4 regions of the Cetobacterium sp. 2G large genome follow, and region 1 is predicted to be linked to each of the others. Evidence: riboswitches for the same ligand, from Rfam matches in the RefSeq annotation. Region 1 holds a riboswitch; each other region holds the start of a gene.
The links. A riboswitch is a leader RNA that binds a small molecule or an ion and turns the genes downstream of it on or off. The one in region 1 is predicted to bind cyclic di-GMP.
Positions count from the first base shown of each region.

Region 2: it holds a riboswitch for cyclic di-GMP, as region 1 does, so the genes downstream of both, H5J23_RS10165 (winged helix-turn-helix transcriptional regulator) here and H5J23_RS08955 (HD domain-containing phosphohydrolase) in region 1, are expected to answer to the same signal.
Region 3: it holds a riboswitch for cyclic di-GMP, as region 1 does, so the genes downstream of both, H5J23_RS10570 (hypothetical protein) here and H5J23_RS08955 (HD domain-containing phosphohydrolase) in region 1, are expected to answer to the same signal.
Region 4: it holds a riboswitch for cyclic di-GMP, as region 1 does, so the genes downstream of both, H5J23_RS12065 (hypothetical protein) here and H5J23_RS08955 (HD domain-containing phosphohydrolase) in region 1, are expected to answer to the same signal.

Region 1 covers NZ_JACHTH010000005.1:1,273,556-1,281,303, reverse strand. Annotated here, with positions in the region: gene purD (phosphoribosylamine--glycine ligase) at 1-755, shown strand, start outside; gene guaB (IMP dehydrogenase) at 836-2,293, shown strand; cyclic di-GMP riboswitch class I at 2,346-2,421, shown strand; gene H5J23_RS08955 (HD domain-containing phosphohydrolase) at 2,476-4,584, shown strand; gene H5J23_RS08950 (ABC transporter substrate-binding protein) at 4,602-6,068, shown strand; gene H5J23_RS08945 (hypothetical protein) at 6,085-6,924, shown strand; gene H5J23_RS08940 (hypothetical protein) at 6,924-7,748, shown strand, end outside.
Region 2 covers NZ_JACHTH010000005.1:1,547,217-1,554,964, reverse strand. Annotated here, with positions in the region: gene H5J23_RS10190 (MetQ/NlpA family ABC transporter substrate-binding protein) at 83-853, shown strand; gene H5J23_RS10185 (transporter substrate-binding domain-containing protein) at 872-1,615, shown strand; gene H5J23_RS10180 (hypothetical protein) at 1,654-3,048, opposite strand; gene H5J23_RS10175 (hypothetical protein) at 3,135-4,529, opposite strand; gene H5J23_RS10170 (cold-shock protein) at 4,742-4,942, shown strand; cyclic di-GMP riboswitch class I at 5,071-5,146, shown strand; gene H5J23_RS10165 (winged helix-turn-helix transcriptional regulator) at 5,262-5,552, shown strand; gene H5J23_RS10160 (hypothetical protein) at 5,588-6,982, opposite strand; gene H5J23_RS10155 (hypothetical protein) at 7,067-7,748, opposite strand, start outside.
Region 3 covers NZ_JACHTH010000006.1:10,525-18,272, reverse strand. Annotated here, with positions in the region: gene H5J23_RS10575 (hypothetical protein) at 1-2,613, opposite strand, end outside; cyclic di-GMP riboswitch class I at 2,886-2,961, shown strand; gene H5J23_RS10570 (hypothetical protein) at 3,042-3,752, shown strand; gene H5J23_RS10565 (hypothetical protein) at 3,774-4,556, shown strand; gene H5J23_RS10560 (IS607 family transposase) at 4,692-5,291, shown strand; gene H5J23_RS10555 (RNA-guided endonuclease TnpB family protein) at 5,257-6,372, shown strand; gene H5J23_RS10550 (hypothetical protein) at 6,564-7,289, shown strand; gene H5J23_RS10545 (hypothetical protein) at 7,319-7,748, shown strand, end outside.
Region 4 covers NZ_JACHTH010000007.1:311,877-319,624, reverse strand. Annotated here, with positions in the region: gene H5J23_RS12085 (efflux RND transporter permease subunit) at 1-305, shown strand, start outside; gene H5J23_RS12080 (hypothetical protein) at 372-803, opposite strand; gene H5J23_RS12075 (hypothetical protein) at 1,076-1,249, shown strand; gene H5J23_RS14350 (transposase) at 1,492-1,914, opposite strand; cyclic di-GMP riboswitch class I at 2,111-2,186, shown strand; gene H5J23_RS12065 (hypothetical protein) at 2,326-3,051, shown strand; gene H5J23_RS12060 (hypothetical protein) at 3,116-3,718, shown strand; gene H5J23_RS12055 (hypothetical protein) at 3,803-4,531, shown strand; gene H5J23_RS12050 (hypothetical protein) at 4,554-7,211, shown strand; gene H5J23_RS12045 (hypothetical protein) at 7,168-7,731, shown strand; gene H5J23_RS12040 (hypothetical protein) at 7,734-7,748, shown strand, end outside.

The DNA of each region.
Region 1 (7,748 bases):
TAGAAGTAGCTTTTAGTATCCCTAATAATAAGGTTGTAATAGAAGAGTACTTAGATGGGTTTGAATTTTCTATAATCGCTTTAACAAATGGCGAGACAGTAATTCCATTAGAAATAGCTCAAGATCATAAAAGAGCTTATGATAATGATGAAGGGCCAAATACTGGTGGAATGGGAGTTTACTCACCAGTAGATAAAATTGATTCAAATATAATAGATGAAACTTTAGAAAAAATATTAAAACCAATGGCTAAAGGAATGGAAAAAGATGGAATTCCATTTAAAGGATTTCTTTTTGGTGGAATAATGTTAACAAAAGATGGTGTAAAGACGATAGAGTTTAACGCTAGATTTGGTGATCCCGAAGCTGAGGGGATTCTTCCAAGATTAAAGTCAGATTTTGTTAAAGCAATATTGGATTTAATGGAAAATAAAGATGTGAATTTAGAGTGGGATAATAGATATACAGTAGCAGTGGTAATGGCTTCAGAAAATTATCCAAAATCATCAACAATAGGGAGTGGAATAGAGATACCAAAGGATTTGGAATCTGTAGTATTTCATATGGGAACTAGAAAAGTTCATGGCAAAATTGAAACAAATGGTGGAAGAGTATTATCCGTGGTAGCTTATGGAAATACTTTGGAAGAAGCAAAAAAGAATGCTTATTTAGATGTGAAAAAAATAAATTGTAAAAAATTATTTTTTAGAAATGACATAGGCTCAAAAATGTGCTATAATAACGAAAATAAATAAAAAAAGACCTGCACAGTACTAAAAAAAAGTGCAGGTCTTTATTTAAAAATTGGAAAATTATAATTGGAGGCAGTAGGAAAATGATGAATGGAAAAATAATAAAAGAAGCAATAACTTTTGATGACGTGCTATTAGTTCCAGCGAGATCAGAGGTATTACCGCATGAAGTGAGTTTAAAAACAAGACTTACAAAGGATATCGAATTGAATATTCCAGTTTTAAGTGCAGCGATGGATACAGTAACAGAAGGAGACTTAGCAATAGCTTTAGCAAGACAAGGTGGAATTGGATTTATACATAAAAATATGAGTATAGAAGATCAAGCTGCTGAAGTAGACAGAGTAAAAAGAAATGAAAGCGGAATGATAAAAAATCCAGTAACTTTAACTAAAGATTCTACAGTATGGCATGCTGAAGAGATAATGAGAAGATATAAAATATCAGGATTACCAGTAATTGAAGAAGATGGGTCATTGATTGGTATCATAACAAATAGAGATTTGAAGTATAGAAAAGATATGGATCAATTAGTAAGTGACATAATGACAAAAGAAAATTTAGTAACAGCACCTGTTGGAACAACATTAGAAGAAGCAAAAGATATATTATTAGAAAATAGAATAGAGAAATTACCAATAGTTGACGAAAATGGAAAGTTAAAAGGACTAATAACAATAAAAGATATTGATAATTTAGTAGAGTATCCATTTGCATGTAAAGATTCTCAAGGAAGATTAAGAGTTGGTGGAGCAGTTGGTGTTGGAGCAGATACTTTAGAAAGAGTAAAAGCTCTAGTAGAAGCTGGTGTAGATATAATAACTGTAGATTCAGCACATGGTCATTCAAAAGGTGTTATGGAAAAAATAAAAGAGATTAGAGAAAATTTTCCTAAGTTAAACATAATTGGTGGAAATATAGTAACTGCAGAAGCAGCTTTAGATTTAATAGAAGCTGGAGTAAATGCTGTTAAAGTAGGAGTAGGACCAGGATCTATTTGTACAACGAGAGTTGTAGCTGGAGTAGGTGTTCCTCAATTATCAGCAGTTAATGATGTATATGAAGTTTGTAAAACAAGAGGGATTGGTGTTATAGCAGATGGTGGAATAAAACTATCTGGAGACATGGTAAAAGCTTTAGCGGCAGGAGCAGATTGTGTAATGTTAGGAGGATTATTAGCAGGAACAACTGAAGCCCCTGGAGAAGAGATGATATATGAGGGAAGAAGATATAAAGTATATGTAGGAATGGGTTCAATGGCAGCAATGAAAAGAGGATCGAAAGATAGATATTTCCAAAATGATGCTAAAAAATTAGTTCCTGAAGGAATAGAGGGAAGAGTTTCGTATAAGGGAAGCTTGAAAGACGTTGTTTTCCAATTATGTGGAGGAGTAAGAGCTGGAATGGGATATTGTGGAACATCAACAATTGAAGATTTAAAAGTTCATGGAAAATTTGTAAAAATTACAGGAGCAGGATTAAAAGAGAGTCATCCGCATGATATTATTATAACTAAAGAGGCTCCAAACTATTCTAAATAGATATAAAAAGTTGACTTTAATGTTTTGATTGATTATAATTAAAGAGAAATCTTTATTTATAAGGCAAAGTAGGGGAAACCCTATGACGCAAAGCTATAGGGTCTTTAAAATGGCAGCCAGCTGCAGTAGTCTTTGTGATTATTGCAGTTTTTTTTTGCAAAAAATTATTTATGGAGGAAAAAATGAAAAAAATAATATTATTATATTTAATGTTAGTAAGTTGTAGTATTTTTTCAAAAGATAACATTAATATAACAATACCATCAAATACAACAGATATGTATTTGTATAAAGATTTAGAAAAAGGTGAATATCAAGGAGTTTATATAGATATTTTTGCAGATGTATTAAAAAATAAAAATATAAGTATAAATTTAGATGGTGAAGATAGTGACGTTGTACTAAGAACGATTGAAACTCTTGATGGGAAGAGAGTGTATGATTATTTTGATACTCCAATGATATATAGAGTAGGAGTTGTTGTTAATAAAAATTCCACACTTTCCAACTTAGGAAATGTAAAAAATTTGAAAGTAGCATATATTCCAAATCAACATGGATTAAAAGAGTTTAAAGAAAGATACAACAACTTAAATCTAGAAAAAATCGAAGTGAAAAACTTAGACGAAGGATTAGAAAAACTTTCAGAGGGAGAAGTTGATGCTTTTATAGCACAAGATTGGTATGATAAAAATTCAGGAGAAACAAATTATAAACTTTTAGAGAATATTAGATATAACGAACAAATAGCAATTAAGAAAAATTTGAAAAATATTCATAAAGAGATAGAGGAAACTATGGACACTATAGAAGGAGATAGTTTTCAAAAATTATTATCAAAAAATAGAATAGAATTTTATAAGTATTTACTAAAAGATACACCAAGTTATGAAAAAGTAAAGGAAAGCTATAAAACTATAAAAGTGAAATTAGGAAAAGATAAATTTATGTTACCTTTTTACTATGAACAAAAGGGTATTTACCAAGGATTAACAGTTAATATAACTAAAGAGTTAGAGCAAATAATAGGGGTGCCATTTGTTTTTATAAAAAATGGAGAATATGATATGGAAGGAATAGCCATTGAAAATAGTGAAGGTAAAAGTAAAATTAATTATACAAAACCATACTATGAAATGAAATTATCAGTGGCAAATAGAAAATCTGATGGGTTTATACAAAATATTTCAGATTTAGATAAAGCTAAAATATTAGTATTAAAAGGGGATTATAGCTGTACTTATTTAAAAAATATACTAAAAAATAGTCAGATAATAGAAGTTGAAAGTTATGAAGAGGGATTAGAAAAGTTATTAAGTCAAGATGGTGAATATTTAGTAGGTTATTTTAATATATTGACGGGAGTAATAAGTAATAATTTTTTAGATGATAAAATTAAAGTAGCTGGAATATTAAATGATTCTTTTGGAGTTAGTTTTGGAATTTCAAAAGAACAAAAAGAGTTATCAAATTTAATAGAAACAATATTAGAAAGTTTCACTGTTGATAAAACAGTTATAGATAATAATTTGTTAAAAAATTCTATAGTTACTCAAAATTATAAATTAATTTTAAAAATATCAATACCAGTAGTAATATTTATATTTATTTTAATAATATTAATAGTTAAATCTGAAAAAAATAGAAAAAAAGCTGAAGAATTAAGTTTTTCATTAATCGAAGTTTTAGAGATGGCAAATCAACTAAATGATGAAGATACAGGAGATCATGTGAAAAGACTAGGGATGTATTCAACCCTTTTATCTGAAAAGGCAAATGTTCCTACAGAATCAAGAGAGAATATTAAAAGATTTTCTTCTTTGCATGATATAGGAAAAGTTGCAATTCCATCAGAAATTTTGAAAAAACCATCTAAATTAACTAAAGATGAATTTAATAAAGTGAAAGAACATGTAAATATAGGGTATGATCTAGTAAAAAAATTAAAACTAGGAAAAGTAGCTGAAAATATAGTTAGATATCATCATGAAAAGTGGGATGGAAGTGGTTATCCTTTAGGATTGGAAGGAGAGAATATTCCGCTAGAAGCAAGAATTGTAGCTGTTGTTGATGTGTATGATGCATTGAGACAAAAGAAATTCCATAGAGGTGCACTGTCTCATTTAGAAGCCTTAACAATGATTGAAAATGAGAAAGGAAAGAGTTTTGATCCAGAACTAGTTGATATTTTTGTAGCAAATAATAAAGAATTTGAAAAGATTTATGAAGAAAATAAAGAGTCGTTAGATTTAGCAACAGAATTCTATTCTGCAATAAAAAATAATAAATAATATTAAGAGGTGAAAATTTGAAAAGATATTTATGCTTAATTTTATTTACTCTGACAATAACCTTAACTTTTGGAGAAGTGGAAACTTATTTAGAAGAGATACCATTTAATGAGTATAGTGATTTAAATAAAGATAATATAATTAATAGTAATAATGATGAAATAAAAATAGTGCAAGCAGTTAAAATAGCAACTGTAGATCCTATTTTAATGAAGGATCAGTATTCAATGAGAGTTGTAGACTATCTTTATGATACATTATTTAATTATAATGAAAAAGGTGAAGTTGTTCCAAATTTAGTTGAAAAATGGGAATGGAAAGATGACAGAGTTTTAGAACTTAAGTTAAGAGAAGATGTTTATTTTCAAAATGGGGATAAAATGTTAGCAAAAGATGTAAAAGAATCTTTTGAGAGGATGTTAAAAAGTGGTGTTTTTAAAGATTTTTTTAATGATATTCAAAACATAAAAATTATAGATATAAATACAATAGAGATAAAGTTAAGAGGGAAAAATAATCTTTTTTTATCAATGTTGACTTATTATATGTGTTCAATAACTAAATATGAAAATGGAATTATTTATGGAACTGGGCCATATAAATTGGATAAAATAACAAGTAAAGAGGTTATTTTATCTAAGAATGATAAATATTTTAAGAAAAATCCAGGTCCTTTTAAAATAGAGATTTTATCAGAGATAAGTGATAGAAAAAGAGCACTTTTATATTTTAATGAGGATGTTGATGTTATTTTAGATTTGAGTCCAAAACAAATAGAAGAACTTCAAAAAGAAGGACTTATTGATAAGAATGCAATATTAAAAAAGACAAAAGAGTTGGATACAGTTGCAATAATATTTGGAAATAAAAATAAAATTTTTACAGATAAAAAAAATAGACAAGTTATAGAAAGTGCTATCGATAAGGATGAAATTTTGAAAAATATTTTTAAAGAAAAATCTGTAAGTACATTCTTTCCAGAAAGTTTGTTTGAGTCAAAGTTATCTATTGTAAGAAAAAGTAGTTTTTCAATTGATGATTTAAATAAAAGTAGTGTAAAAAATAAAAAAATAGAGATAACTGTTTTAAATGACGATATTTCTATAAAAATTGCTAATAGTTTGAAAAAACAATTAGAATTAAAAGGGGTTTTAGTAGAAGTAGTGCCGTACCAACAAGAGGCTTACTTAATGAAGTTAGAAAATCAAGATTATGAAATAGCTATATATAGTGTTCTTTTTGATGAAAAGTATTTAATTTATAATTTAGGAAAAGTAATGGTGCATGATATAGGTGATCAAGATATGTATAATGCATCTTTACCATTTTTAGAGATTTTAAAAGATGAAGAAGAAAAGGAAAATAGAGATAAAATATATGATAAAATTGTTTTTTTAATATCTAAAAATATACCGTATATTCCATTGATACATAGAGAAAAAATTGCTGTAGAAAATGGGAAATCAAATATATTGCTGAAATAATGGGAGATGATATATTTTGAAAAAAGTTTTGTTGTTTTTTCTATTAATTTTTCGTTTAGTAATTTTTGGAGATATGAAATCAGATACGTCACGACTAGTTGAAAAAAGAGAAGTTGTAGGAGAGGGATATCAAAATATAGATTATTTAACGAATAATTTTAAGATAACAGGATTAGGTGGTTATGACAAATTAATTTATGAATTTGAAAGTTTTGGAAATGATTTTTTTAAGAAGGGTCATATGTTAGAACCGCGAATAAAGATAAAGCAAATGTGGATAGAGCCATTGGATGCAACTATAGATACGAATAATAAAGTTATTTTAGGGTTTAATGGTAATTGTAATTTAAGAGTAAGAACTGTTGTAGGAGTGAGAAATAGCTCGAGATTAAGTGGGAAATATACATCGTATCCGATTATATTAATCTTAAAAGGGAAAAGAAAAAATAGCTCTAGCTATGATAGAATTATGATAGAGGTAAGAATGGAGTTAGATATAGTAAAGACGTTAAAAATTTCAACAACTCCAATGGACTTAGGAATAGGAGTACAAGGGCAGATGCTATCTTCGTCACATGGAAATCATGGATATTTAAACATAGAGGGAGAGCCGAATAGGAATGTAATAATTAACTACCCAAGAGAAGTTGAAATGTTTAATAAAATGGGGAAAGGTAGTATAAAGGTTGAGATATCAAGTCCGGACTTATATTCTACAGGAAATGAAGAATATTCTACAAGGTTATCTGAAAGAGGTGAAAAAAAAGTAACTTTTTTTGGACAGGTTAGAGATACTAAAAAAGCAGTACCAGGTAAGTATAGTGGAGATTTAAAAATAAAGGTAAGGTATAACTAATGAAAATAATAAAAATAGCTTATGTAGGATTGGTAGCTATTTTTTTTCAGTTTTCTTCAGCTAATTTATTTGCACAAGAAGATGTAGGTCTAGATGAAGCATACATTGAAATAAAAAGTAAATCATTAAAAGATGATTTTTTTATGGCTAGATATGACTTTGAAAATGATCAAATATATATACCTATAAAAGGACTATTTTATTTTTTAGAGATTTACTCAGTTGATGTTAATTTAAAAAGAAAAACTGTACAGTTCCAAGTGGATAATGAAAAATATAAAGTTGAGATAAAATCAGGAAAAAACTTTGTAATTGATGATGATATTTATGTGGAATTAAAAGTATTAGAAAATGATTTTAAATTTAAAGAATCTAATTGGTCAAGTCAGGACTTGAAGTTAACTTTAAATCCAGAGTTTATATTGCCTTTTGAAATAAGAGAGAAAGGTAAGGTTGAGAGGCTTAGATTAAATGAAAAAAAAGAGGATGAAGAGTTTAATATAATAAGACCAGAGAAAAGGATATTAGCTCCAGGGTTGATAAAAGTAAATTATTCAAAAATAGATTTGGAAAGTAAAGAAAATCAGCTTAACTTAGAGTATGGAACTCAATTTTTATATGGAGATTTATATTTGAACTATAATTTAGAGCCAGAAAGTTCTATGAAAAATTATAATTTAACTTATAATGATGTTTATAAAAAAAACGATGTGATTTTAGGAGAGTTTTATATAAAAACACCAGATTTTTTGAATATAAATGGAATGGTTGAAGGGTTTAGTTTTGGTGAAAAAAATACGTATAGTTCTACTGTTGGAAATATA
Region 2 (7,748 bases), 270 kb from region 1:
AAAAAAAATAAAATAAAAAAAGATTGACAAAATTATAAAAAATTATTATCATTTTTAAAACATTTATAGCTGGGGGGATTTTATGAAAAGAACATTATTGCTATTAATTATTGTTTCAAATTTTGTCTTTGGAAAAGATGTGTTTAAAATTGGGGCTACTCCAATACCTGCTGGGGAGATTTTAAATGAGGTAAAGGAGGATTTAGCAAAAGAGGGATTAAATATTGAAATTATTGAATTTACAGATTATATAATGCCAAACTTAGCTTTAGCAGATGGATCTTTAGATGCGAACTTTTTTCAACATAAACCATATTTAGCTAATTTTATGAAAGAGAAAAATTTAGATTTGGTTCCTCTAGAGGATATATATGTGCCACCTTTAGGAGCTTATTCTAAGAAATATAAAAGTGTAAATGATTTAAAAGTTGGGGATAAGATAGCTATTCCAAATGATCCAACAAATGCTGGAAGAGCATTGATTTTACTACACAATAATGGAGTAATAAAATTGTCAGATCCTAAAGATCTTATGGCCACAGAGTTTGATATAGTTGAAAATCCTAAAAAGTTAAAGATTGTTTCTCTTCAAGCTGCTCAATTACCAAGATCTTTAGATGATGTGGACTTAGCAGTAATAAATTGTAATTATGCTTTAGATGCAGGATTATCACCTCAGGAAGATTCTTTAATTGTTGAGGGAAAAGAGAGTGCTTATGGAAATGTAGTAGCAGTAAGAAAAGGCGATGAAAATAGTAGAGAAATTGCAACTTTAATGAAAGTTTTAAGGAGTGACAAAGTTAGAAGTTTTATATTAGAGAAGTATAAAGGAGGAATAATTCCTCTATTCTAAACTATTTTGGAGGTCTTTATGAAAAATATATTAAAAGGAATTTTTATAGCATTAATTGCATTGATTATTTTTAGCTGTGGAGAGAAAGAGGAGAAAATTCAAGAGAAAAAAGAGAGAGTTTTTGTAATTGGAACTAATGCAGAATATCCACCATTTGAATATTTAGAAAATGGAAAAGTTGTAGGATTAGATCCAGATATAATTGAAGCTATATTTCAAAAGCTTGGATATCAATATAAGTGGGCTAATATGGAGTTTGGAGGTTTAATATCAGCCCTTCAAACAGGAAAGATAGATATGGTTATAGCTGGTATGAGCATTACTCCAGAAAGAGCTAAGATGGTTCACTTTACATCTCCTTATTTAACTTCAAAGGTAGCATTCATAACAAATAAAAAAAATCCTATAAATGGAATGGATGATTTGGAGAATAAAAAATATGGAGCAGAGTTAGGAACAACAAAAGAGAATACTGCTAAAAATATTTTGGGGTCAACAGTAATACCTTTTCAAAATAATACTTCAGCTTTACTAGCCTTAAAAAATGGTCAAATTGATGGAATTGTTTTAGATGAAAGTGTGGCAGAGGAGTATGTTAAAAACAACTCAGATTTACTATTAATTGGTATTTTAGAAGGAGAACCAAAAGCTATAGCTCTAGGAAAAAATGATAAGGATTATGAGAAAATAAATGAGGCATTAATTCAATTAGTTAATGATGGGACTATTGAAAAATTAAAAGAAAAATATAAAGTTAAATAATTAAAAGGTGGTTTTATTTTATAAGACCACCTTTTTAATTATTCTTTATAAAATTTATTAACTCCTAAACAGAAAGCTTTTTCTTCTAGAATATTTTGAACCTTTGAATTACAATAAAAATCTATAACGAAAACGTTATGATTTATCTTTTCATCACTAATAACAAGATCATATTCATCAAAATTTCTTAATATATTTTTTTTATGAAAAAATGAAGCTTCTAAATCAAATTTTATATCTGGAGCTAGTCTAGTTAAACTTTTTTTAAATAAAGTATAGTGATTTGCATTTATTTCGTTAAAAAGAAACAAAACATTTTTTATGTTGTTAAAATTATCCTCAATTAGAGCTCTTTTTAGAGCAAAAACAATAGAAAATTTATCTGCTAAAAAAAACTCATAAGAATGTTTTTTTGAAATAAAATCCAATTTATCTAAAAGGACTTTTTCATTTTCATTAAAATATGTATTTTTAAAATCTACTATATTATTTTTAAATTTAAATAAAGCGAGATAGATATTATGAAAAAGCATATCTTCTAGCTCTGAGTTTAAATTAGATATTTTAAATTCAGTTTTTAAAATGTGTAAAAACTTTAAGGTTTTTACTTTGTTATCTTTGTCTAAAAAATAGTAATCTAAAATCAAGGTAGTTAAAAAGAAAGTTAATTCATCCTTATATTTAGGATTAAAATCTCTACCATATTTATTAATTAATGATTTTATATGATTAAATTCTTTAGTTTCAATGTAACTTTCATTTCTAAATAGAGATTCTTCAAAAATTTCAGAGCAAATTTCTAAAGAGTATAAAAAAGAAAGTAAAAAATAATTAACAGATATATTAGAAAATTTAAGTATAGGATAAATTTGAGACAATCTAGTTTTAGTGTCAAATTTTTTAATATCCACTAAAAGAGATTTTAATGGAGGAACTAAAATATCCTCTTCAATAAAAAGCTTCATAAGCTTTCGATGAAAGTTTTTTTTGTCAGTAAGGCTCAGTTCAGTTATTAAAAGTCCCTTTCCATGAAGATACTCATAGCGAGTCCCATTTTTTGAAAACTCATCTTTAACACTTTGAAAGCATCGAAGAATAGTGCTTCTCGACAATTCTAAAATCTCTTTTTCCCTTTCTAAATTTAAAAATCCATAAGCAATAAATTTAATATAAAGATAATCAACTCTTTCCTCAACAGTTAAAACGTTAAAATTATCAAAGAGTATTTCCCATTGTTTTTTAGTGAGTGGTAAATAAAAAATATCCTCTTTTTTTTCAATTTTAGGTAAATCAATAGATTCTAAAAAATCATTAATTTGTGAAATCGTTTTTAGAATAGCGTTTTTTTCAACTTTTAAATACAGATGCATATCTTCTATTGACATCTCAGTTTGAGATAAAATTTTTAAAACATTAGCAGCTGTTGTATTCATTTAATCACCTCCGACATTTATAGTTTAACATATATTTTAAAGGAACAGAACATAAAAAAGAACACTTAGAAAGTGTTCTTAAATATTTAAATAGTGTTTAATTTATTTAATCCACTTGTTAAAGCATGATTTTCTAAAATACTGTGGATATTGATAGTGTTATAGTACTCAACAACTTTTACATTAGGCACAATATTACTATCGCTAATAATTATATCATAGTTTTTATGATTTTGTATAATATCTTTTTTATGAAAAAAAGTTGCTTCAACATCAAATATTATATTTGGGTAGAATTTTTTCAAAGATTTTTTAAATACAATTTGATCAACGGCAACGACTTCATTGAAAAGTAAAAGAACACTTTTTATATTTGAAAAATTTTCGTCCATAAGAATTCTTCTGATAACATATACAATCATAAATTTATCTACTAAATAAAGAGTATACGAAGACTTATTTAAAATTTCATCTAATTTATTTAAAATTATTTTATGTGGTTTATTGAAAGAAACATTAATAATTTTTACAATTTTATTATTATATTTAAAAAATGAAAGATATAACTTATTAAATAACATTTTCTCAAGATCTTTATTTGAGATTTTTATTTGAAATGTTTTTTTAATAGATTCTATTAAATTAAAACAAATATTTTTAATGTCATCTTCTAAAATACCATTTTCAAAATAAAGAGATGTTAAAAAGTGAGTTAGTTGATTTTTAAAATCATTATTAAAATCATCTCCAAATATAGTTATACTTTTTTCAATCTCTTTAAATTTATCTAAATTTAAGTTTGAATCATTAATAAAATTAAAACCACCAAAGATGTGGATACAAACTTCTAAAGAGCATATAAAAGAAAGTAAAAAATAGTTTATAGAAATACCTGAATTTTTAAGTATAGGGTAAAGTTGAGAAAGCCTTTTTTTTGTATCAAAAAGTTTAATAGAGTTTAAAAGTTCTCTCCTTGCAGGAACTAAAGTATCTTCTTCAATAAAAAATTTCATAAGTTTTTTATAGAATAAAATTTTATCTTTTTTTGATAGTTTTTTTAATACTAGACCTTTGCCGTGATAATATTCATAGGTAGTACCATTTTTAGAAAAATCATCTTTAACAACTTGAAAAGATCTTAAAATAGTGCTACGAGAAATATCTAAAATTTCTTTTTCCTTTTCTAAATTTAAAAACCCAGTAGAGATAAATTTAATAAATAAGTAGTCAATCTTTTCATCTGCAGTCAAAGTTGTAAAGTTTTCAAATAAAAATTTCAATTCATGAGGCATCAATTTTAAAAAATAGAAATTATCATTTTTTGAAATAATAGGTAAATTGATTGAAGCTAAAAAATCATTAAGCTGTGAAATTGTTTTAATGATAGAATTTTTTTCCACGTTTAAATACAGTTGCATATCTTCAATAGAAATCTCAGTTTGAGATAATAGTTTTAAAATATTAGCAGCTGTTGTATTCATTTAATCACCCCCGACATTAATAGTTTATCATATATAGATATATATTAAAATAGAAGTGAATGAAAAAAATAGATATGATTATATACCACTTTTGCTTCTATAAAAAGAAAAAATGGAATATTTAATTTATAAATTATATATGATATTATTAGAGCATATAAGAAATTAATTAAATTTCAAAAAGGATTATAAACACGGAGGGGAATAAAGAAATGACAAAAGGTACTGTAAAATGGTTTAACAAAGAGAAAGGATTTGGATTTGTAACTTGTGAGGAAGGAAAAGATTACTTTGTACATTTTTCTGGAATTATAGGAGATGGATTCAGATTTTTAGAAGAGGGGCAAAATGTATCTTTCAGAGTTGAAAGTGGAGATAAAGGGCCTTTAGCAAAAGAAGTTCAAGCAAACTAATACCTAATCCTAATAATATATAAAGGACGGAGATGTTCCGTCTTTTTTATTTGTAATTGTTTTTGTATAGAGCATTTTGTAAAAAAAACATTGCATAAAATGGTAAAAATAGGATATAATTAGAGTACAAAATTATATGGCAAACTATGAGAAATCATAGGACGCAAAGCTATAGGGCCTGTAAAATGGTAGCCAGTTGCACTTATCTTTTAAATTGAGGGATAAGTGTTTTTTTTTTGAAAGAATAAGTTAAAAAAAGGAAAAAGAGATAATGTCTATAATAGTATATATAGATAAAATCTATTAGGGGTGTTGTATTATGTGTAAAACAGAAATAAAAAAAGAGTTAGGGAAATATCATATTAATTACACACATGAGAGGATTTTAAGAAGAATAAATGAGAACCCAGGAATAACTATGTGTGAATTAACTAAGGGATTGGATTTGTCAAAGGGATCAGTTTCGCTTTGTATAAAAAGATTAGAAGAAGAAAATTTGATTCAAAAATATGGAACGTTTGATGATAAAAGAGTTTTTAGACTTCATCCAACAAAAATAGGAAAAGATTTATGTAGTAAAATTAAATTAATACAAATATTAAAAATATAACCTCTGTGTAAGTTTTTCTACAGAGGTTATTTTTATTATATTGGTAAAGGATAATATTTAATAAAAGGATAGTTAGAATTTAAATTTAAATTTTCAAAAGTTATTACTAAAGAAACTTCTTCGTGTAAAAGATAAGTATCTAACTCATAATATTTAATAAAATGAGATATATGTATATTTTCTTTTAAAAGAAAAAGATTTTTAATAACAGGATGTAAAAATCTAGGAAGATCTCTAAAAACAACTATTGTATTTGTAACTTCTGAAAAAGTGTTTTTATTTAAATTTAAAAGATAAAGAAAAATAATATTTGAAAATTGAATATTAAAATAAGTTTTTCTTAATTCAAGAAATAGATGATAACATTCATTTTTTGCTTTAATATTTAAATTTAAACTAAGAAATGAAAGATCATGCATTGATAAAAAAGAGCTTTCTTTACTTGCAATATGAATTCGATTACTAAATTTTTCAAAATAACTTTTTTGAAAACAGTTTATAGATATAAATTTAGAAAAGAGCTTTATAAGTCTCTGAGACTCTTTATCCAAAGATACATTTGTTTCTTTTAAAATTCCAGCACAAAATTTTAAAGTTAAAATAAAAACATTTATATTCTTTAAAGGAAATTTTCCCAAAGTTGAAGTTTTGAAAAAAGTATATGCTTTTTCAATATGTTTTAAAGAAAAAATATCGGAGAAATATTTTTTAAACTCTTCTAGAGATAGCGTAGAGATATCTTCAGAACAATTTTCATCTAAATATACTCTGTATATACTGCATAAAAGTTTTTTATTGTTAGCAAAGATATCTAAATCAAAAGCATAAAGAAAATAATCTATTTCATGAGTAGTTTTTTCAGATATTTTTTGTTGAAAAAAATTAAAATAATCTTCAGCCATTAAAAGTGGTAACTCTTCAAATTCAACTAAAAATTTAAAAAAATATGAAAGAAAGCAATTTTTAATATTATTAATATCTCCTAAAATACTAACCCCTTTACTAGGAATACTACAAATATTTAAATTATAAAATTCTAAGGATTTTTTTACAGAGATTAAATCAGCGCTTAATGTTCTTCTAGATATATTAAAAATAGAAGATAAGGTATTTAGATTTAAATTTATGTTTAAATCATAATGTCTTAGCAAAACTAAAATAATATAAAATATCCGATCTTCTTTAGCAAAAGTCTGTTGTTGCTTTAAAATTTTAAAAAGAGATTCATTATTTATAATCTCATTAACCATATTTTGTAATAAAATATTTTGTTTTTTATTTCCTATAAACTGATAAATTTGTTTTATATATAAAATAACATTTTGTTTATTCATTCTTAAGAAGTTACAAATAAAATCTATATTTTTATCAGGAATAAAATTTAATAATTTATATATTCTGATATGATTAGCATTAATATTTATTTTCATTTTATTATTCCCTTCTTTAATTAGATACTATTAATATAGTATATCATCTATATATAAAAAATTAAATCAAAAGGATACAATTTTTTATTTATAAGAAAAATTTTCAAGAGCTTTATCAAAAATATAACCATAAATAGCTGAAAGAACTTGCATAGAATTAAAACTATTTACTACAATTGTTTTTGAATTTAAACTAGGTTCATCACTTAAAATCAAATCATATTTATTTTCATAATTCTCTGGATTTAATTTATAAAAAAAAGTTGGTTCTATATGAAAATTAAACTTTTTGTTATGATTGTATAAAGAATCTTTTAAATGATTATCATCTAAAATGATAACTTCATTAAAAAGTAATAAAATATTTTTTAATGAATCTTTATTATGTTCAATAATTATTTTTACAATGATTTGTATAATTGAGATTTTATCACAAAAAAATAGATTTAAGTTATATTTTTTTAAAATATTATCTAATATATTTAATAAAGTTTTTTCTTTATTAGTTATAGTAGAACTTTTAACTTTAAAGATATGATTTTCATATTTAAAAATAGAAAAACAAATTTTTTTTAATAACATTTTTTCTAAAAATGGATTTAAATTATTTAAATTAAATTTTTCTTTTACCTCTTCAATAGTTTTAAAAGCTTTTTCTAAAGTACTTGGTTCAAAATTTATTTCATCTCTTTTTAAAGAGATTATAAAATAAAATATTTGCTGTTGGTATAAGGCATCATAATCTTTTAAATTTGATTTAATAATA
Region 3 (7,748 bases), on a different contig from region 1:
GTCATTTTCTAAAGCGTATCCTGCATATATATTGTGTTCAGGAGTTAAGTCATAACCTAACATAGCTTGAACTCCTTGACCTCTATTACCTGTACTTCCTTCAGCATTAAGCTTTAGTTTTTCACCTATTTTTAAGTTTGTTCCTAAAGTATATAGGTTATTCGCTTCATAGTTATCAGAAAGTACATCTGTTTGAGCTTCAACATAAACAGTTTTATTAGGTAGGAATTCATAGTCTGCTCTAACTCCTAAAAGGATAGCCTCCTCTTTAGCAAACTCATTATTATAATTCCACTCTTTATTTTTTAAATACTCTAACTCTGTTGAAAGAGTCAGTTTTTCATTATATTTATAAGAAAGTAGAATATCAGCTCTATCTTCCTCTACTTGATTAAATCCAGGATTTACGAAATCTTGATCGGTTTCTTTAAATTTACTAGCTCCAAGTGATAAATCCCATCTTTCATTTAATTCATAATCTAATTCAAATCCATAGTCATCTATTTCAGCAGAGTTTGCAAGACCAGCTCTAGAGAATCCTCTCTCTTTTTTACGATACCAGAACCCCATTCTATCAGCATTTCCAAATCCTTCATTGAAATCTTTTAAAGCCACCTCTCCTTCTAAATAATATGCATACCCATCAATATTATTGTAAAGAGAATTTAAATCTTTATAATTTAATATATCCTCCCAATCTTTTTTCGTTAAATCTAAGTTATAACCACCATTATATGAAAAGTTATTAATTATATTTTGTGAACCTTTAGAATGTGCTACCTCCATTCTTAAATATGTGTTATCTGTTTTTCTTAAAGTTAAGTCTGCACCTTGAAGCTCATAATCTTCAAAGCCATCTCCTCTAGCCTCATTTACTAAAGTTCCACCAAGAGCTATATTGTCTGTTAACCAAGCTTTACCTCGTGTACCATATGTTAATTTAGAAAAATCTGTGTCAGAAGAGTAGAACTCATAATCTGCAACTAATACTACTGATTCTCCGTAGTAAGGCATCTCTTTTATAATATCTCCAGAACCACCATCAGCTATAATTGTAGGTAATGGATTTTTTAAGATGATTCTACCTTGAAGTTCATTTATCTCGTAGTCTCTAAACTCTTCTAGAACAATATCTCTTAAAACTCTTCCTGTTCTAGGGTCTCTAATTTCAACTCTAAGTTTAGCGCTTCCAGTAACAATATCTTGGAAACTTAGGAAATAAACACTTCCTCCTGTTCCTGCAAATTCATCTGATGAGAAAAGTGTTTCAGGCTCTGAAATAAATGCTTTAACTTGATATTTACTTTCTCCAAAATCAGTACCTTGCAAACTTTGGTACTCAGCTTTTGCTCCATATAAACTTCTATCATAGTCACCATAGTAGTTACCAGTAAAGCCAGTATTATAACTTCCCCACATAGCATGAGATTTATCTTTGTCTACTCTTAAGTAGAACTTACCAGCTGTTTCAGTATCTCTATAGTATGTAGAGTCATCTCCTAAATTGAATTCAATATCATCTCTTTCAAGTTTTTCAAACATCTCTCTAGAAGTTCTTTTAGAGAAGTCTTTAAACATATAATCAAATTCATTAGCCCAAGTATCAGCTTGAGCAGTTACTCTGTAGCCGTTCTCCCAAAGTCCCTTATAGTAAAATGCCAATCTACCTGTACTAAATAAATCACCATCATACTCATTATTTGGAGCTAAAATAGCTTCATTTCCAGATACATAGTTTTGCCCAATGAAGATGTCAGCCATACCCACTAAGAAATCATATCTTCGTGGAATATCTACCCTCATATCATAGTTATACTCTTTTCCGTGATTATCGTATAACTTAACATTTAAAATTTTCTCTCCCTCATTCTCTGTATACATCTCATATACAAAGTTTCCATTTTTATCAACCTCTAGAGGTTGACCATTTAAATCAATAGTTCGTATAGTATTTAAACCTTTTCCATAAACTCTAACCCTAGAACCAGTAACTAAGATACTTCTAGACTTAGTGTTATCTTTTCCAAAGAAGTTGTGTTCAATATTATTATTTTCAACACTCTCTTGAAAAGTAAATTTTTCCATATTTGTTTCATCAAAGTTTCCATATTTATCATAAACTCTTAATTTATAAAGATATTCATCACCATCATTTGGATTAATTTTTTCTTTATACTGCCAAGATAACATCTCATTTACATTAAGAGAGTCACCTTTAATAACTTCTATAGGTGCTATCAAATTCTCATCTTCAACTGAGTATATAGATAACTCCCATCGAGCTATGTTATTAGGATAGTTCGTGTAAATATAAAATGGGATGGTCTCACTTTGAAGAGCCACCCTTGATTCAGTTCCTAAGGAAAGTTTTGGTTCAATTGGAACAGGATCTACCAAAGAGTATATATAAGCTCCTCTATTTTCCAAAGTAAACCTTCCAGGATAAATAACCTTTTTTACTTCATTCTTGTTTTGTTCTAATCTGTTAAAGTCAATTGTCCCCATGGTGCTAATTGTTACCTCATCTGCTTCGCTTTGTGAAAGAGAAACATTAGAAATCACTATTAGTGCTGCTAATAAAAAAGTGAGTTCTTTTAATCGTTTTTTTCTCATAATTTTCACCTCTTTTTTATTGAAAATACAAACTATTATAATTAGTATTACTCAAATTTAAAGGAATTGTAAATTTGAAAGTTTTTAATGGATTGCTTATAAAATTTCAAATCTTCTAAAAAAAGGAACAATAAATTTTTGATGGTATAAGTAGAGTATTTTGAATATTTAAAAACCACTTTGAAAATTTCTAAATTTTTTTATATTTTTTTTCAAATTCACATTTCATAAATTTCAGTATAAAATTAATTCAACAAGGGTTTTTTTCAAACATTTTCATATGGCAAAGCACAGGAAACTGTGTGACGCAAAACTAAAGGGCCTGTAAAATGGCAGCCAGTTGCAATAGGTAGTACTTTTAATCTTTAAGATTAAGAGTATTATTCTTATTGCAACTTTTTTTTATTTAAATTCTAGGGGGTATTTTTTTGAAGTATATATTAGTAATGTTTTTATTTATTGTGAATCTTTTGAGTTACAGTTTTCATATAATGCCAGATGGGTTTGAAAAGAGATTTGACAATGGAAATGGTTATCAAGAGTTTTACTTTCCAAATAATGGGATGGAAACTATAAGATATAAATTCTCAGTAGAACCAGGAAGTATTATTCGTGGGGATATGAGTAAATGGGTAGAGCTTTATCCAAAGATTTTAACAGTTAAATCTGGTGATGTTGGGATATTAAAAGTTTATGCTAATGCACCTAAGGGGACTCCAGTTGGAGAGTATGGGTTTCATTTAAACTGCGTACCAATTACGATACCTGAGTTAGATAAGAGCCAGAAGAAAGTTGTTGCTAACGCAGGAGTTACAATCTCAGCATCTTTAGAGTTGATAGGTTATGTGGGAGATATACCACCTGTGATTGATATTGTAAAGCATGAGATTTTTGAAGAAAAAGGAAAAACAAAATTAAAAATTGATTTGAAAAATGCTTCTTTAAAAAGAGGGGTAGAGTACGGAATTGAGGTTAAAGGAAAGAATAAGACAGTTTCTAGAAACTCAATGGGACGTATCTATGAAAAGGAAAGTGTTACTAAGGTTATTGATTTAGAAGGGATGAAGAAAAATGACCCTTATGAATTAATCATATATGAAGAGATTAGCAACAACCTTATTAAGAAAATCAAATTATAGAAAACAAGGAGGAGATTAAATATGAAAAAGATTTTATTTGGATTAGCTGCACTATCAGCTATGGCGTTTGGAGCATCAACAGGGGTACATAACTCAACTTACGGAAATAACCAAATCGACGTTGAAACAAGAGCGTTTATCATTAACTCAGGATTAGTTATTACATCATCGGAAGGAACAGCAGATGGAGCACCAACAGACGCTATTAAAAAGGCAGTTTTAGATCATGGAACACTTATGGCAGGAACATCAGCTGATTCAACAGTAGCAAGAAAAGTTTATATAAGAAAAACAAATGGAACTAACTTTCCAGCAGGAACAGTTCTTAATATAGCATTAAATGCTGATACATCAAACACAAACAATCTTAAGCATGTAGATAGTGACGACGTGTTAGCACATACACTAACAGCCGCAGTTATTGAAAGCCATGCAAAGTTTGAATCTGGTTTTGGTGAAAGCACAAATGGAGGTCAAATTTTATCGTTAACTGGTGAGACTGAAAAAAGTGCTGGAAATTTTGAGGTTAAATCAATTCGTAATATAGAAGTTAATTTACAATCTGTAATAAATTCAGCGCAAATGGGAACAACAAATAATCCAATTGAAGGTCAATATACTAACACATCTACATTAGCTGTTAGATTTAGTAAAATACCTACTACAACATCTGATGAAGAGTATAAAGCAAGTTATACTCCAACAGCTGGAACTGTAAACAATACTTCTACTGTAAACCAAACAGAAGGAATTAAAGCAGATGGAACAGTTGTTCCAAATGCTTCAGCTTTAGCAAAAAGATAATAAATAACTATGGCCACTATTATGGTGGCCTTTTTTGAAAAAAGAGGTAAGTAACAGTTAAAATAAAAATATAAATTACGAAAGATAATTCTGATTTTTATAGTTTTTATTATACAATAAGTTGAGGTGAAATTAATGAAATATTACTCAACCAGAGAGATGGTAAAAGTATTAAATGTTACAGCTCAAACATTAAGAAACTGGGATTCTAATGGAAAATTAGTGCCACATCATAAAACAGACAGTGGATATAGGTATTACTCAGAGGAGCAACTTAATAAATTTTTAGGAATTACTATTGTTAAAAAAAATAGAAAAACAATTGGTTATTGTCGAGTTAGCTCTAATAAGCAAAAAGAGGACTTGGAAAGACAGATAGAGAATGTAAAATTGTACATGCTTGGAAGAGGTATAAATTACAATAAAAAAGGGTTCAATAAACTGGTTGATCTCATAACGGATGGAGAAGTTGAAAAAATTGTACTTTTGTATAAAGATAGATTATTAAGATTTGGATATGAACTAATTGAAAATCTTTGTAAAAAATACTCTGTTGAAATAGAAATAATAGACAATACTGAAAAAATCGAACAAGAAGAGCTTGTAGAAGATCTAGTACAAATAGTTACTGTTTTCAGCTGTAGACTTCAAGGAAAGAGAGCAAATAGGGCAAAACAAATGATAAAGGAGCTGATTTCTGATGATTCTATCAAAGAAGATAAGGTTAAAACCTAATAAAAATCAGGAATTATTTCTTTGGCAATCAACAGGAACAGCAAGATTCATATATAACTGGACTTTGAATAGACAAAAAGAAAACTACGAAAATGGTGGAAAGTTTCTCTCTGATAACATCCTTAGAAAAGAGATAACAGAACTTAAGAAATCAGAATTAGAATGGTTATCACAAGTTTCAAATAATGTAGCAAAACAAGCTGTTAAAGATGCTTGTGATAGTTATAAAAAATTTTTTAAGAAGCAGAGTGCTTTTCCAAAATTCAAGAGTAGAAAGAAAGCTAAACCGAGTTTCTACAATGATACTTCTAAATTAAAAGTAAAAGAAAATTTAGTTTTAATTGAAAAAGTTGGTTGGGTAAAAACTTCAGAGCAGATTCCCATGAATACGAAATATACTAATCCAAGAATAAGTTTTGATGGTAAGTATTGGTATATCTCAGTGGGTATAGATAGTGCTAAACATGTTGTAGAACTTACTGATGAAAAAATAGGAATAGATTTAGGTATAAAAGAGTTAGCGGTCTGTTCCAATGGTAGGGTATTTAAAAATGTAAACAAAGGGAAAAGAGTAAAAAAACTTAAAAAAACTTTAAAAAGACTTCAAAAACAAGTTTCAAGAAAATACTATAAAAATAATGGAGGTGAAAACCGTTACCAAAAGAGCCAAAATATCTTGAAACTTGAACAAAAACTTAGGCTCATTCATAGAAGAATTTCAAATATCCGCAACAATAATCTTCATCAGATTACAAATGAGATAGTGAAAACCAAACCATCAAAAATAGTAATGGAAGATTTGAATGTTAAAGGTATGATGAAAAATAGACATCTTTCAAAGGCGATAGCTGAACAGAATTTCCATAAATTTGTTGTATTTATGAAATATAAATGTAAATTTAATGGAATAGAATTTATACAAGTACCAAGATTTTATCCAAGTAGTAAAACTTGTAGTTGCTGTGGTTCGGTCAAGAAAAACCTAAAACTTTCTGATAGAATTTTTAGTTGTGAGTGTGGAAATAAGATGGATAGAGATCTAAATGCGAGTATAAATTTAAGGAATTACAGAGTTTCATAGAGAACAGAAGAAAACTGTAATATGTACCGTTCGTTATGCGGGAATTTAAGCCTTTGGAGAGTTATACAAACGAAAGTAGTCTATATTTTTGGGCAAAATCGGATTCTATGAAAAAGGAATAATACTTTTAACTTTATGCTGATTTGATAAATCTTTATAGAGTTTTATAAGTGTTTGGTAACGGTGAATGAATGATTAAACATATTTTTTTACTTTTTTTACTGATGTTCTCCAGTGCCTTTTCATATATAAACATCTATCCAACAGAGTTTAATAAAAAGGTAGATGGACAAGGTGGACTAATAGAGTATAACTTGTACAATAGAACAGATAAAAACGTAAGATACCATATATCCCTTTTAGATTCTAAAACAGACTCAATGGCTAGTTGGGGTGAGATATATCCTAAAACTTTAACTTTAAAACCTAGTGAGGAAAAAACTATAAAACTTCTAATTAAAGCCCCTAAGGGAACTAAAGAGGGAGAGTACAGTGCCGTTTTAAATATAAAAGAGATGGAGGTTCCAAGCTTAGAAAAAGTTAAGTCTAAAAATACAAGTGTAACTATTTTGACAAACTTTAGCATGGAGATTTTAGGGTATGTAGGAGCTATCAATCCAAATCTAGAGATAACTGATTTTGGTTTAAAAAAATCTAAAAAATCTTTAGAGTTTAGCGGAGTGATGGAGAACACAGGAAAGAGATCTGGAAGATACAATATGTTTCTAACAGATTCAAAAGGTAATAATAGATATTTCTTAGGGGATTTTACAATTTTAAAAAATGAATCTATACAGCTCTCAGATTTCAATCAGAATATTAAAGATGAAAAAACTTTGAAACTTTTACCAAAACTTAATTGGATTTTTATTGTAGATAAGGATAATGAAAAGGTAACAAATAAGCTTTCAATATAAAAATATTTTAGAAAAGGGAGGGAAATTTTATGGAGAACAAAAAAAGAATAAGAAAACAGTTGGGAATCTTTATTTTTCTATTATTCTCTGTAACAACCTTTTCCCAAGAGTATACCTTAGAAGATTTAAATGCTTTAAAGGCTTCAGGACTAATAACTCTAGAGGACTATGATATTTTGAAAAGTGAACTCCTAGGGGAGGATATAGCAGGAGATGCACTTTTTACTTTTAACATCAATGATAAGATAAAAGAGGGAGCTTTTAAGTTAAAAAAAGAGAACGATAAATACTATTTTTCACTTTTAAACTTTTTTAAAGTTTTACAATTTAATAACTACAGTATCAAAAATGAAAAGATGCAGATGCGTCTAGGAAAATCTTTAGATGAGATTGACATAGATATGAAAAATAAAAAGCTTTTTATAGGAAGAATCAATAAAACCATACCTATAACAGATG
Region 4 (7,748 bases), on a different contig from region 1:
TTGTAAATAACGCAATAGTTTTAATAGATTATATAAAGATTCTTTTAGAAAGAGAGTTACCTTTAAAAGAAGCTATATTAGAGGCTGGAAGAACGAGACTAAGACCAATTTTTATGACAACAATGACAACAGTATTTGGAATGGTTCCTTTATCTTTAGGAATTGGGCAAGGTAGTGAAATGTATAAGGGAATGGCTATAGCAGTTATTTTTGGACTTATATTTTCTACACTATTAACATTGATATTAATTCCTATATTGTTCTATATTTATGAGGTTGTAAAAAATAAAATTTCAAAGAGATAGTATTTGATTAAATGAGGGCATGTTTGTAGTTTTTATTACAAACATGCCCTTTAATTTTTTCAGTATTTAAAATATTTTTTGTAATTTAGACCCGCCACTAATTTGAACATCTGCAACAACTTTTGAGATTTCATTAGAAAGATTTTCCATATTCACACCATATTTGAAAAACCAGTAAAAGTTATACCCAGGAGAAGAGGTTATACATATCATTTTTAAATTAAGAGGTTTAAAGCTGTAAGTACATAAAGTTCCTAGTTGGAAAAGTGGAACTGAAAATATATTTATTCTATTTCTTAATTTAAAAACACTAACTATTCTAGTGTTAGTTATTAAAAAAGAATTAAATGAATTATTGTAAGCTGAATAAAGAGTTTCATCAGGATAAATTATATCTTTATTTTTAGGATTTTTTAAAAATTCTTTGGTGTCTGTTGGTATCATTTTAAGCAAAGGGATAAATAAAAACCAAAACATTAATTTAAAAGCTCTTATCATAAGATTCACCTCATTTAGTATTTCTATTTATTTTTACTTTCTTTTTATATATATCCTTTTTAGAATAATATTTTCTTATTTGTTTAGTAGTTAGTTAGAAACTTGTTAGTGTTAGAGACGATAGATTGTAGTTTAGAATAGGGAATAGTTCCTTTAGCAATTATGATTGAAAAAAAATAAAAAATAATATATAATTTATTAGAAATAAAAAAATAATTTAATATTTAATTTAGTAGATTATTTGTAATAGTTAATTTAATAAGCTAAGGGGAATGAAATTAAGTATTATGTTGGACGATGAAGAAATCGTAACTGAAATTGATGGAACAGATGTAAAAGAACTTCTTTCGTTATACGAATATTTAGGAAAAGAAATTTGCAAAACTTATGAGTTTGATTATTCAAAATTATTAGAAATAATGATAAAAAGAGAGTTACAAAAATAAATTTAATGCTCTGAGAGTTAATAGAGTAAATAAATAATTGAATATAGAAAGCATTCTTTTATTAAATTAAAAGAATGCTTTTTTATTATATAAGGAAATTATAGAAAAAATTTAGGCAAAAAAATACTGAAAAATTTGAGATAAGACAAAAAAAATAGTATAATAATGCGAAAGCTCAAAGTTGTGAATACCACAAAATACCGCAGGTGTTGTGCGGGTGAATAGTTATTTGAGTTAACGTATTAAGAAAAACCAGTTTTAGGAAATATTACACCATATTTAATATGGAATATTTCTAAAAGAACAAGATTAGAGTTACATTTAGGGCAAATTAATGGATTCGTCTTAAAGGTTTTAAAAATACGTTCAGCCCAAGAAATTTTGCCTTTAAAAAGCTTAATTTTCTTGGGTTTTTTATTTTTATATCTTCTAGAATATAGCCCAAATCTTCTAATCATTTTAAAGTTTTTAGGTGGAATATGTGCTAATAATCTTCCAATAAATTGAGTCATGGGAAGAGTTAGAAATATTTTCTTTGGAGAGTCAGGTTTTTGATACCAAAATGTAACAGAGGAGTCCGTAATATCAGTAATCCTATATTCAGCTATTGCAGGACGCGCGAGATATCGTCCAATATATTTAGCAATTTCAAAAATATTATTAATTTTTTTATTTGTTTCTTTTTTTCAAAAAAAAGGAAAAATAAGTTAGGTTTTGTATATTAATTTGACTACAATATTGTGTACTAATAAAAGTTGAAATGGTTTGAAATAAAAAACTTTATTGGTATTATAGAAGTTTTTTTAAAAAAAAATAAAAAAATTTCTAATTGAAAAAATAAAAAAAATAATATATAATAGCATTTCAATACGGCAAACTTTAGGAAACTGAAGGACGCAAAGCTATAGGGCCTTTAAAATGGCAGCCAGTTGCACTTAACTTTTGTAATTATAAATACAAAAGCTAAGTGCTTTTTTATTTCCATAAATTTTAGTCTAAAAATCGTCTTTTTTTACTAAAAAAAGGATGGGAAAATACAATGTTTTTTAAATTACAAAATAGTCTAGGGGGGACAAATGAGGAAAATTTATCAAATTATTTTAATGTTTTTACTAATTTTTTCTATAACATTTCCATTTCATATTACACCAACATTTTTTGAAAAACGTATAGATGGTGGGGGAGGCTACCAAGAATTTACAATGTATAACAACAGCACAAAAACACAAAGATTTAAAATAGTACCACTACCTGGAACAGGTGAGTATAAAGGACATATGGATAAATGGATTGAGTTTAGTCCTAAAATAATAACAATTAAACCAAGAAGTGAGAGCACTTTAAAAGTTTATATAAAAGCACCTAAAGGAACTTCAGAGGGAGAATACTCAACATTTTTAAACTTTAAATCAGTTCCTGTACCAGAATTAGCAAAAGATGATGGAAAAAATGTTGCAGCAGCAGCACGTATGGCATTAAATGTTAATTTGGAAATTGTAGCCTATGTGGGGGATTTAAAACCAAAATTAGAAATAAGTAACTTAAAAATAAGTGAAAATAAAGAGAAGGAAACAGTAATCTCTTTTAATGTTAAAAATAATACTTCTAAAAGAGGTATTTGGTATAACATAGATATCATTGGTAATAACGATGGATATGAAACATTGGAAAAAGGAAGAATAGGAGTTGAAGCAACACAGGATGTAGTTCTAACTATGAAAAAAATGAAAAAGAGTGATATATCTGGAATTAGACTTAGAGATTCATCAACATATGAAGAGATAACTAAGAAAAAACTTTAATATCAAAAAACTTGATATATATTAGGGAACATAAATAAAAAAAATACATATGGGAGGAAACAAAATGAAAAAAGTTTTATTCGGAATCATAGCATTATCAATGGCGGCGTTTGCAGCAAACCCAGGAGATAAAGAAAATGGAGCATCAGTACCAGTAAGAGTAATAGCAGAGGTTGTAAAGCCAGCTAATGCACTAGTTATAACAGATGAGGCAGGAACAATATTAGATGAACTTTTATTAGATCATAAAATTGTTGGAGGAAGTGACAAAGGAGATTCAGTAATAGCTAAAAATTTCAAAGTTAAAGTGACTGGTACGGATGGAGCAGTTGATACAAAAAATAATGGTAATGTAACTATCGCATTAAATAAGACAACTACAACTTTAACAAAAGTTGGATCAGCAGCAATTCCTGCAAATCAAATAACTTCTAATTTAAGACTTGTAAATGGGACTGGAGATACGAATGCTCCTAATATTGGAGTAGATTCTTACGAATATAAAGCACCACTTTCAGGAGGAGAGCATCTAGGAACAATAACATCTACAATAGCAGCAGGTTCAGTTCCAACAACAGCAGGATCAGGAGCTTATGACAATAAAGTTTCTACAGATGCTATGCCAACATTAACAGTAACTTATGAAGCAGCAGGATCAGGAAAATAATAATTCCTTTAAACTTAGAGAGAAGCTCTATTCTCTCTTTTTTTAAGAGAATTATACACTAAATTAAAACATGGGGGCAGTTTTATGAAAAACATTTTTATTCTTTTTTTCCTTTTAGTAGTAAATATCTTTGGATATGTAAATATAAATCCTGTTACTTTTGATAAAAAAATAGATGGTAAAGGAGAGGTTCAGGAGTACACTTTATATAATCCAACTCAAAACACCTTAAAATATCAACTTTATCTAACTGATGAAGGAATAGAAAAATCTATGAAAAACTGGATAGAGATATTTCCTACAACAGTTACTTTAAAACCAGGGCGTAGTGGAAAATTTAAAATTTTTATAAAAGCACCAAAAGGTGCACCGAAAGGTGAATACTTAGTTACAGTTGGTGTAAAAGAGATAGCACTGCCTAAACTAAATTCAAAAGAAAATTCTACAGTTCAAATTTTAACACATCTAAAAATGGATTTAGCAGGATATGTTGGAGATTTAAATCCTAAAATATTTTTAAAAGATTTTTCGGTTACTCTAAAAGAAAATAATCTTAATTTTTATGGATTGATTGCTAATGTTGGAGAAAGAAGAGGAACATTAGATTTCTATTTAGCTGAAAATAAGGGGAAAAATCCAGCTTATATTGGTAATCTAAGGCTACTAAAAAATGAAAAAATTAAAGCATTAAAACTAAATCAAAAATTAGTAAAACATGATAAAGATTTAATAAAAAATTTTTCCAAATATAATACATTGATAATTAAAGATTCTCTAAGCAAAAAAGTCTTGTATGAAGAAAAAATAAAATAGCTAAAAAAAGGGGGGTGTAGTCTTGAAATTAAGATTAAACATATATTTACTAGCATTTATATGTTTTTCGTTACTAACATATTCAGCAGAATTTACTTTAGAAGAACTAAATGAATTAAAACGTTTGAATATGATAACAGAGGAAGAGTATGAAATTTTTTCTAATGAACTTCAAGGAGTTCAAGAAAGAGAAGACTTTTTCAGTTTAAAAGTTAACGGTGCAAAAGTTAGTGATGTATATCCCATTATAATTCAAGACAATAAAATATACCTTCCTGTTATAAGTCTATTTAATGCAATAGGATTTAAAGACTATACAATACAAAGTGAGATTTTAAAAGCAACTTTAGGAACAGATGTTAAAGAGGTTGAACTAAAACCTAGTGATTCCTATGTTGTAGTTGAGCAAAGTGATTTCTTTGTAGAGAGTGAAAAAATTAAAGAGTTATTTTTAAGAGAACTCCATATAGATCAAGAGAAATCTAGTGTTTCAATGAGACTTAGCTTTGAAACGTCAGCAGAGATAGAGGCATATTTAGCAAATGTTAAAGATGGATTAATTGATGCTAAAAATGCTGGAGAGCTTATGTTTACAAGTGAGCGTACTCTATTTGATGTGGGATATATGCGTTTTGATTTTCAAGGAGTTTTAAATAAAGCTGGAAAAGATTCTAGTGATAGAAAAACGGAAACTGATTGGACAGGAAATTTAGAATATCAAGGACCACTGCTTTACGGAGAGTTCACAACAGCTTATGATGTGAGAAATAATAATTTAGGAAATACAAGCTTATACTATCCTGATGTCTATAAAAATCACTCTTTAAAACTTGAAAATAATGGTAGCGGAGGAGTTAGAGAGTGGGCAGCAAGCTTTAGAAAAGAGCGTGGATATTACATTAAAGGTAAAAATTATGTAATTCAAGAAACTGTACCTATTGGAAGTAGAGTAGAACTGTTATACTTAGGATTTCCAATTGAAGTTAAAGATGCTGTTGATGGAACAGTGGAGTTTGATAACTCAGAGATTCAAGAGAACAGACGTTATACTTTAAGAGTTTATCAACCAGATGGAAGAATATACACAATAGACATAGATACTGCTGCAAATTACTTCCAACAAAACAAAGGAGAGACAGAGTATGATATCTCTTTTCGTGAAGTGGATCAATATGATAGATATTCAATAAATGCTAATCTATATCATGGTATCACTCAAAACCTAACTTTAGGATTAGGATATGTACATGAACCTGAGGATGTTGGAGATAATCGAATTGAGTATTTAGAACATATTAGAGGAGAGGTTGTATACAGTAACTATATCTATAGATTCCCTTATACTTTGGTACTTGGAACAGAGCGAGCACTAAATACAAGTGTAGTTAATGACGAGGGAGTTAGTAACAAAGATAGATATTCATATGATGGAACATTCCAAATTGATATAAAAGATTTTAGATTTATAGTTGATAGAGCACACTATGGAAAGTATTTTGATGAGAAATCAGATGAAAGTTACTCTATAACATATAATCCAACAGGAATTTTCCAAATTAACTATGAATGGAGTAAGACAAAATATAATATTGAGCAAAATAATCGTAATGATGAAAGTGTTGGGTTAAATATTAGCAAAGGTTGGAAAGATTTTTTACTTTCTCTAGATTACAACAAATCTTTAAACCAAGAGGATAGTTATGAAGTTAATATGTATTACAATGGATTAAAAAAATATAACGTACAACTTACAAACTACTGGCTAGAGGATGGAAAGGATTTAGAAACAACTTTAAGATTAACAAATAAAAATATCTTTAGCATACTTGATTACTCATTTGAGTTTGGATATTCAGATTCATATAAAGAGAAGTTTACATTTAGATTTACTTTAGATTATGATAACTGGCTTAGAGGTGAAGTTAACTTTGATGAAACTGGTGCTCAAAGATACTCTGCTGGTATAAATAGAGTTATGGATTTGAAAAATATTAAAAAACCATTAGAAAGTATTGATAGCACTAGAGTTAAAGTTGTAACTTTTCTAGATAAAAATGACAATGGAGTTATGGATACTGATGAAGAAAGAGTGGACTATGTAGCTGTAAAAATTGGAGACCAAGAGATAGATACAGATGAAAATGGAGAGGCTATGTTCTTTGGAGTTCCAAATAAAATAGTTTATGATATGAAACCAACTATTAGAAAACCATCATATACAATTGGAGATACAAAGATAAAAATACTAGGTCAACAAGTTGGAACAGTAACTGCTCACATTCCTATAAAACCAATGGTTACTATAGTTGGTGAGATTCAAGTGGATAAAAGTTTAAATCTAAAAGATCAAGAAAAAGAAGGGCTATTTGAAAATATACTTATTAAAGTTTTAGATGAGAAAGGAAAATTAATAGAGTATTTAAATCCTGAAAATGACGGAACATTTGAAGTTAGTGGATTATATGCTAGAAAGTATATGTTACAAATTGAATATATAGGTGTGGATAATAAAGCAAAAAAAATCGCTGAAAACGTAGTGTTGGGGTACTATGATGATAGAGAGAATCGGTTTATTATCCACTTAGATAGAGATAGATTAACACTTAAGCAGATATTCTTAAGTGAGGGAGGAAAGTATGAAAAAGTTATTAGCTCTAATACTAGCCCTTCTAAGTTGTAGTATGTTAGCAAGTGAGTTAGTTCATATGCCAACTACCTTGCCTCTTCTACCAGAGGATTATGAGAGCCAGCCAAATCTTTTACCAGCTATACCTCTTATTCCAGCTTTACCTAGTGAAGAGTCTACAACAGACGGAACTGGAGAAGAAGTAAAATGGAAGTTAGAAGATTCGTATACAATACATTTAGATACGAAAGTTAAAGCAGTTGTACCTCTAGAGATTATAACAGATGTAGATATAAAAGCACTTATTATAGACGATGAGCAGGTAACAATCCCATTTGAACTAGAGATGAATAAAGAGCCTGATAAGCAAAATTTTTATATTTTAAATTATAGTGAAACAGAGATAGATATAGATGGGGATGGTACTTTAGACACATTTATATACTCTCCAAAATATATAAATAAAAAGTTAGTTACTGATAACTATCTATTTATAGATGGTAAAAATATATCTAGAGAGGGTGTGCATAAGAAAAAGGTCTATATAACTGTTGAATTAAATGAGAGGAGGTAGTCATGAGAAAAAATATA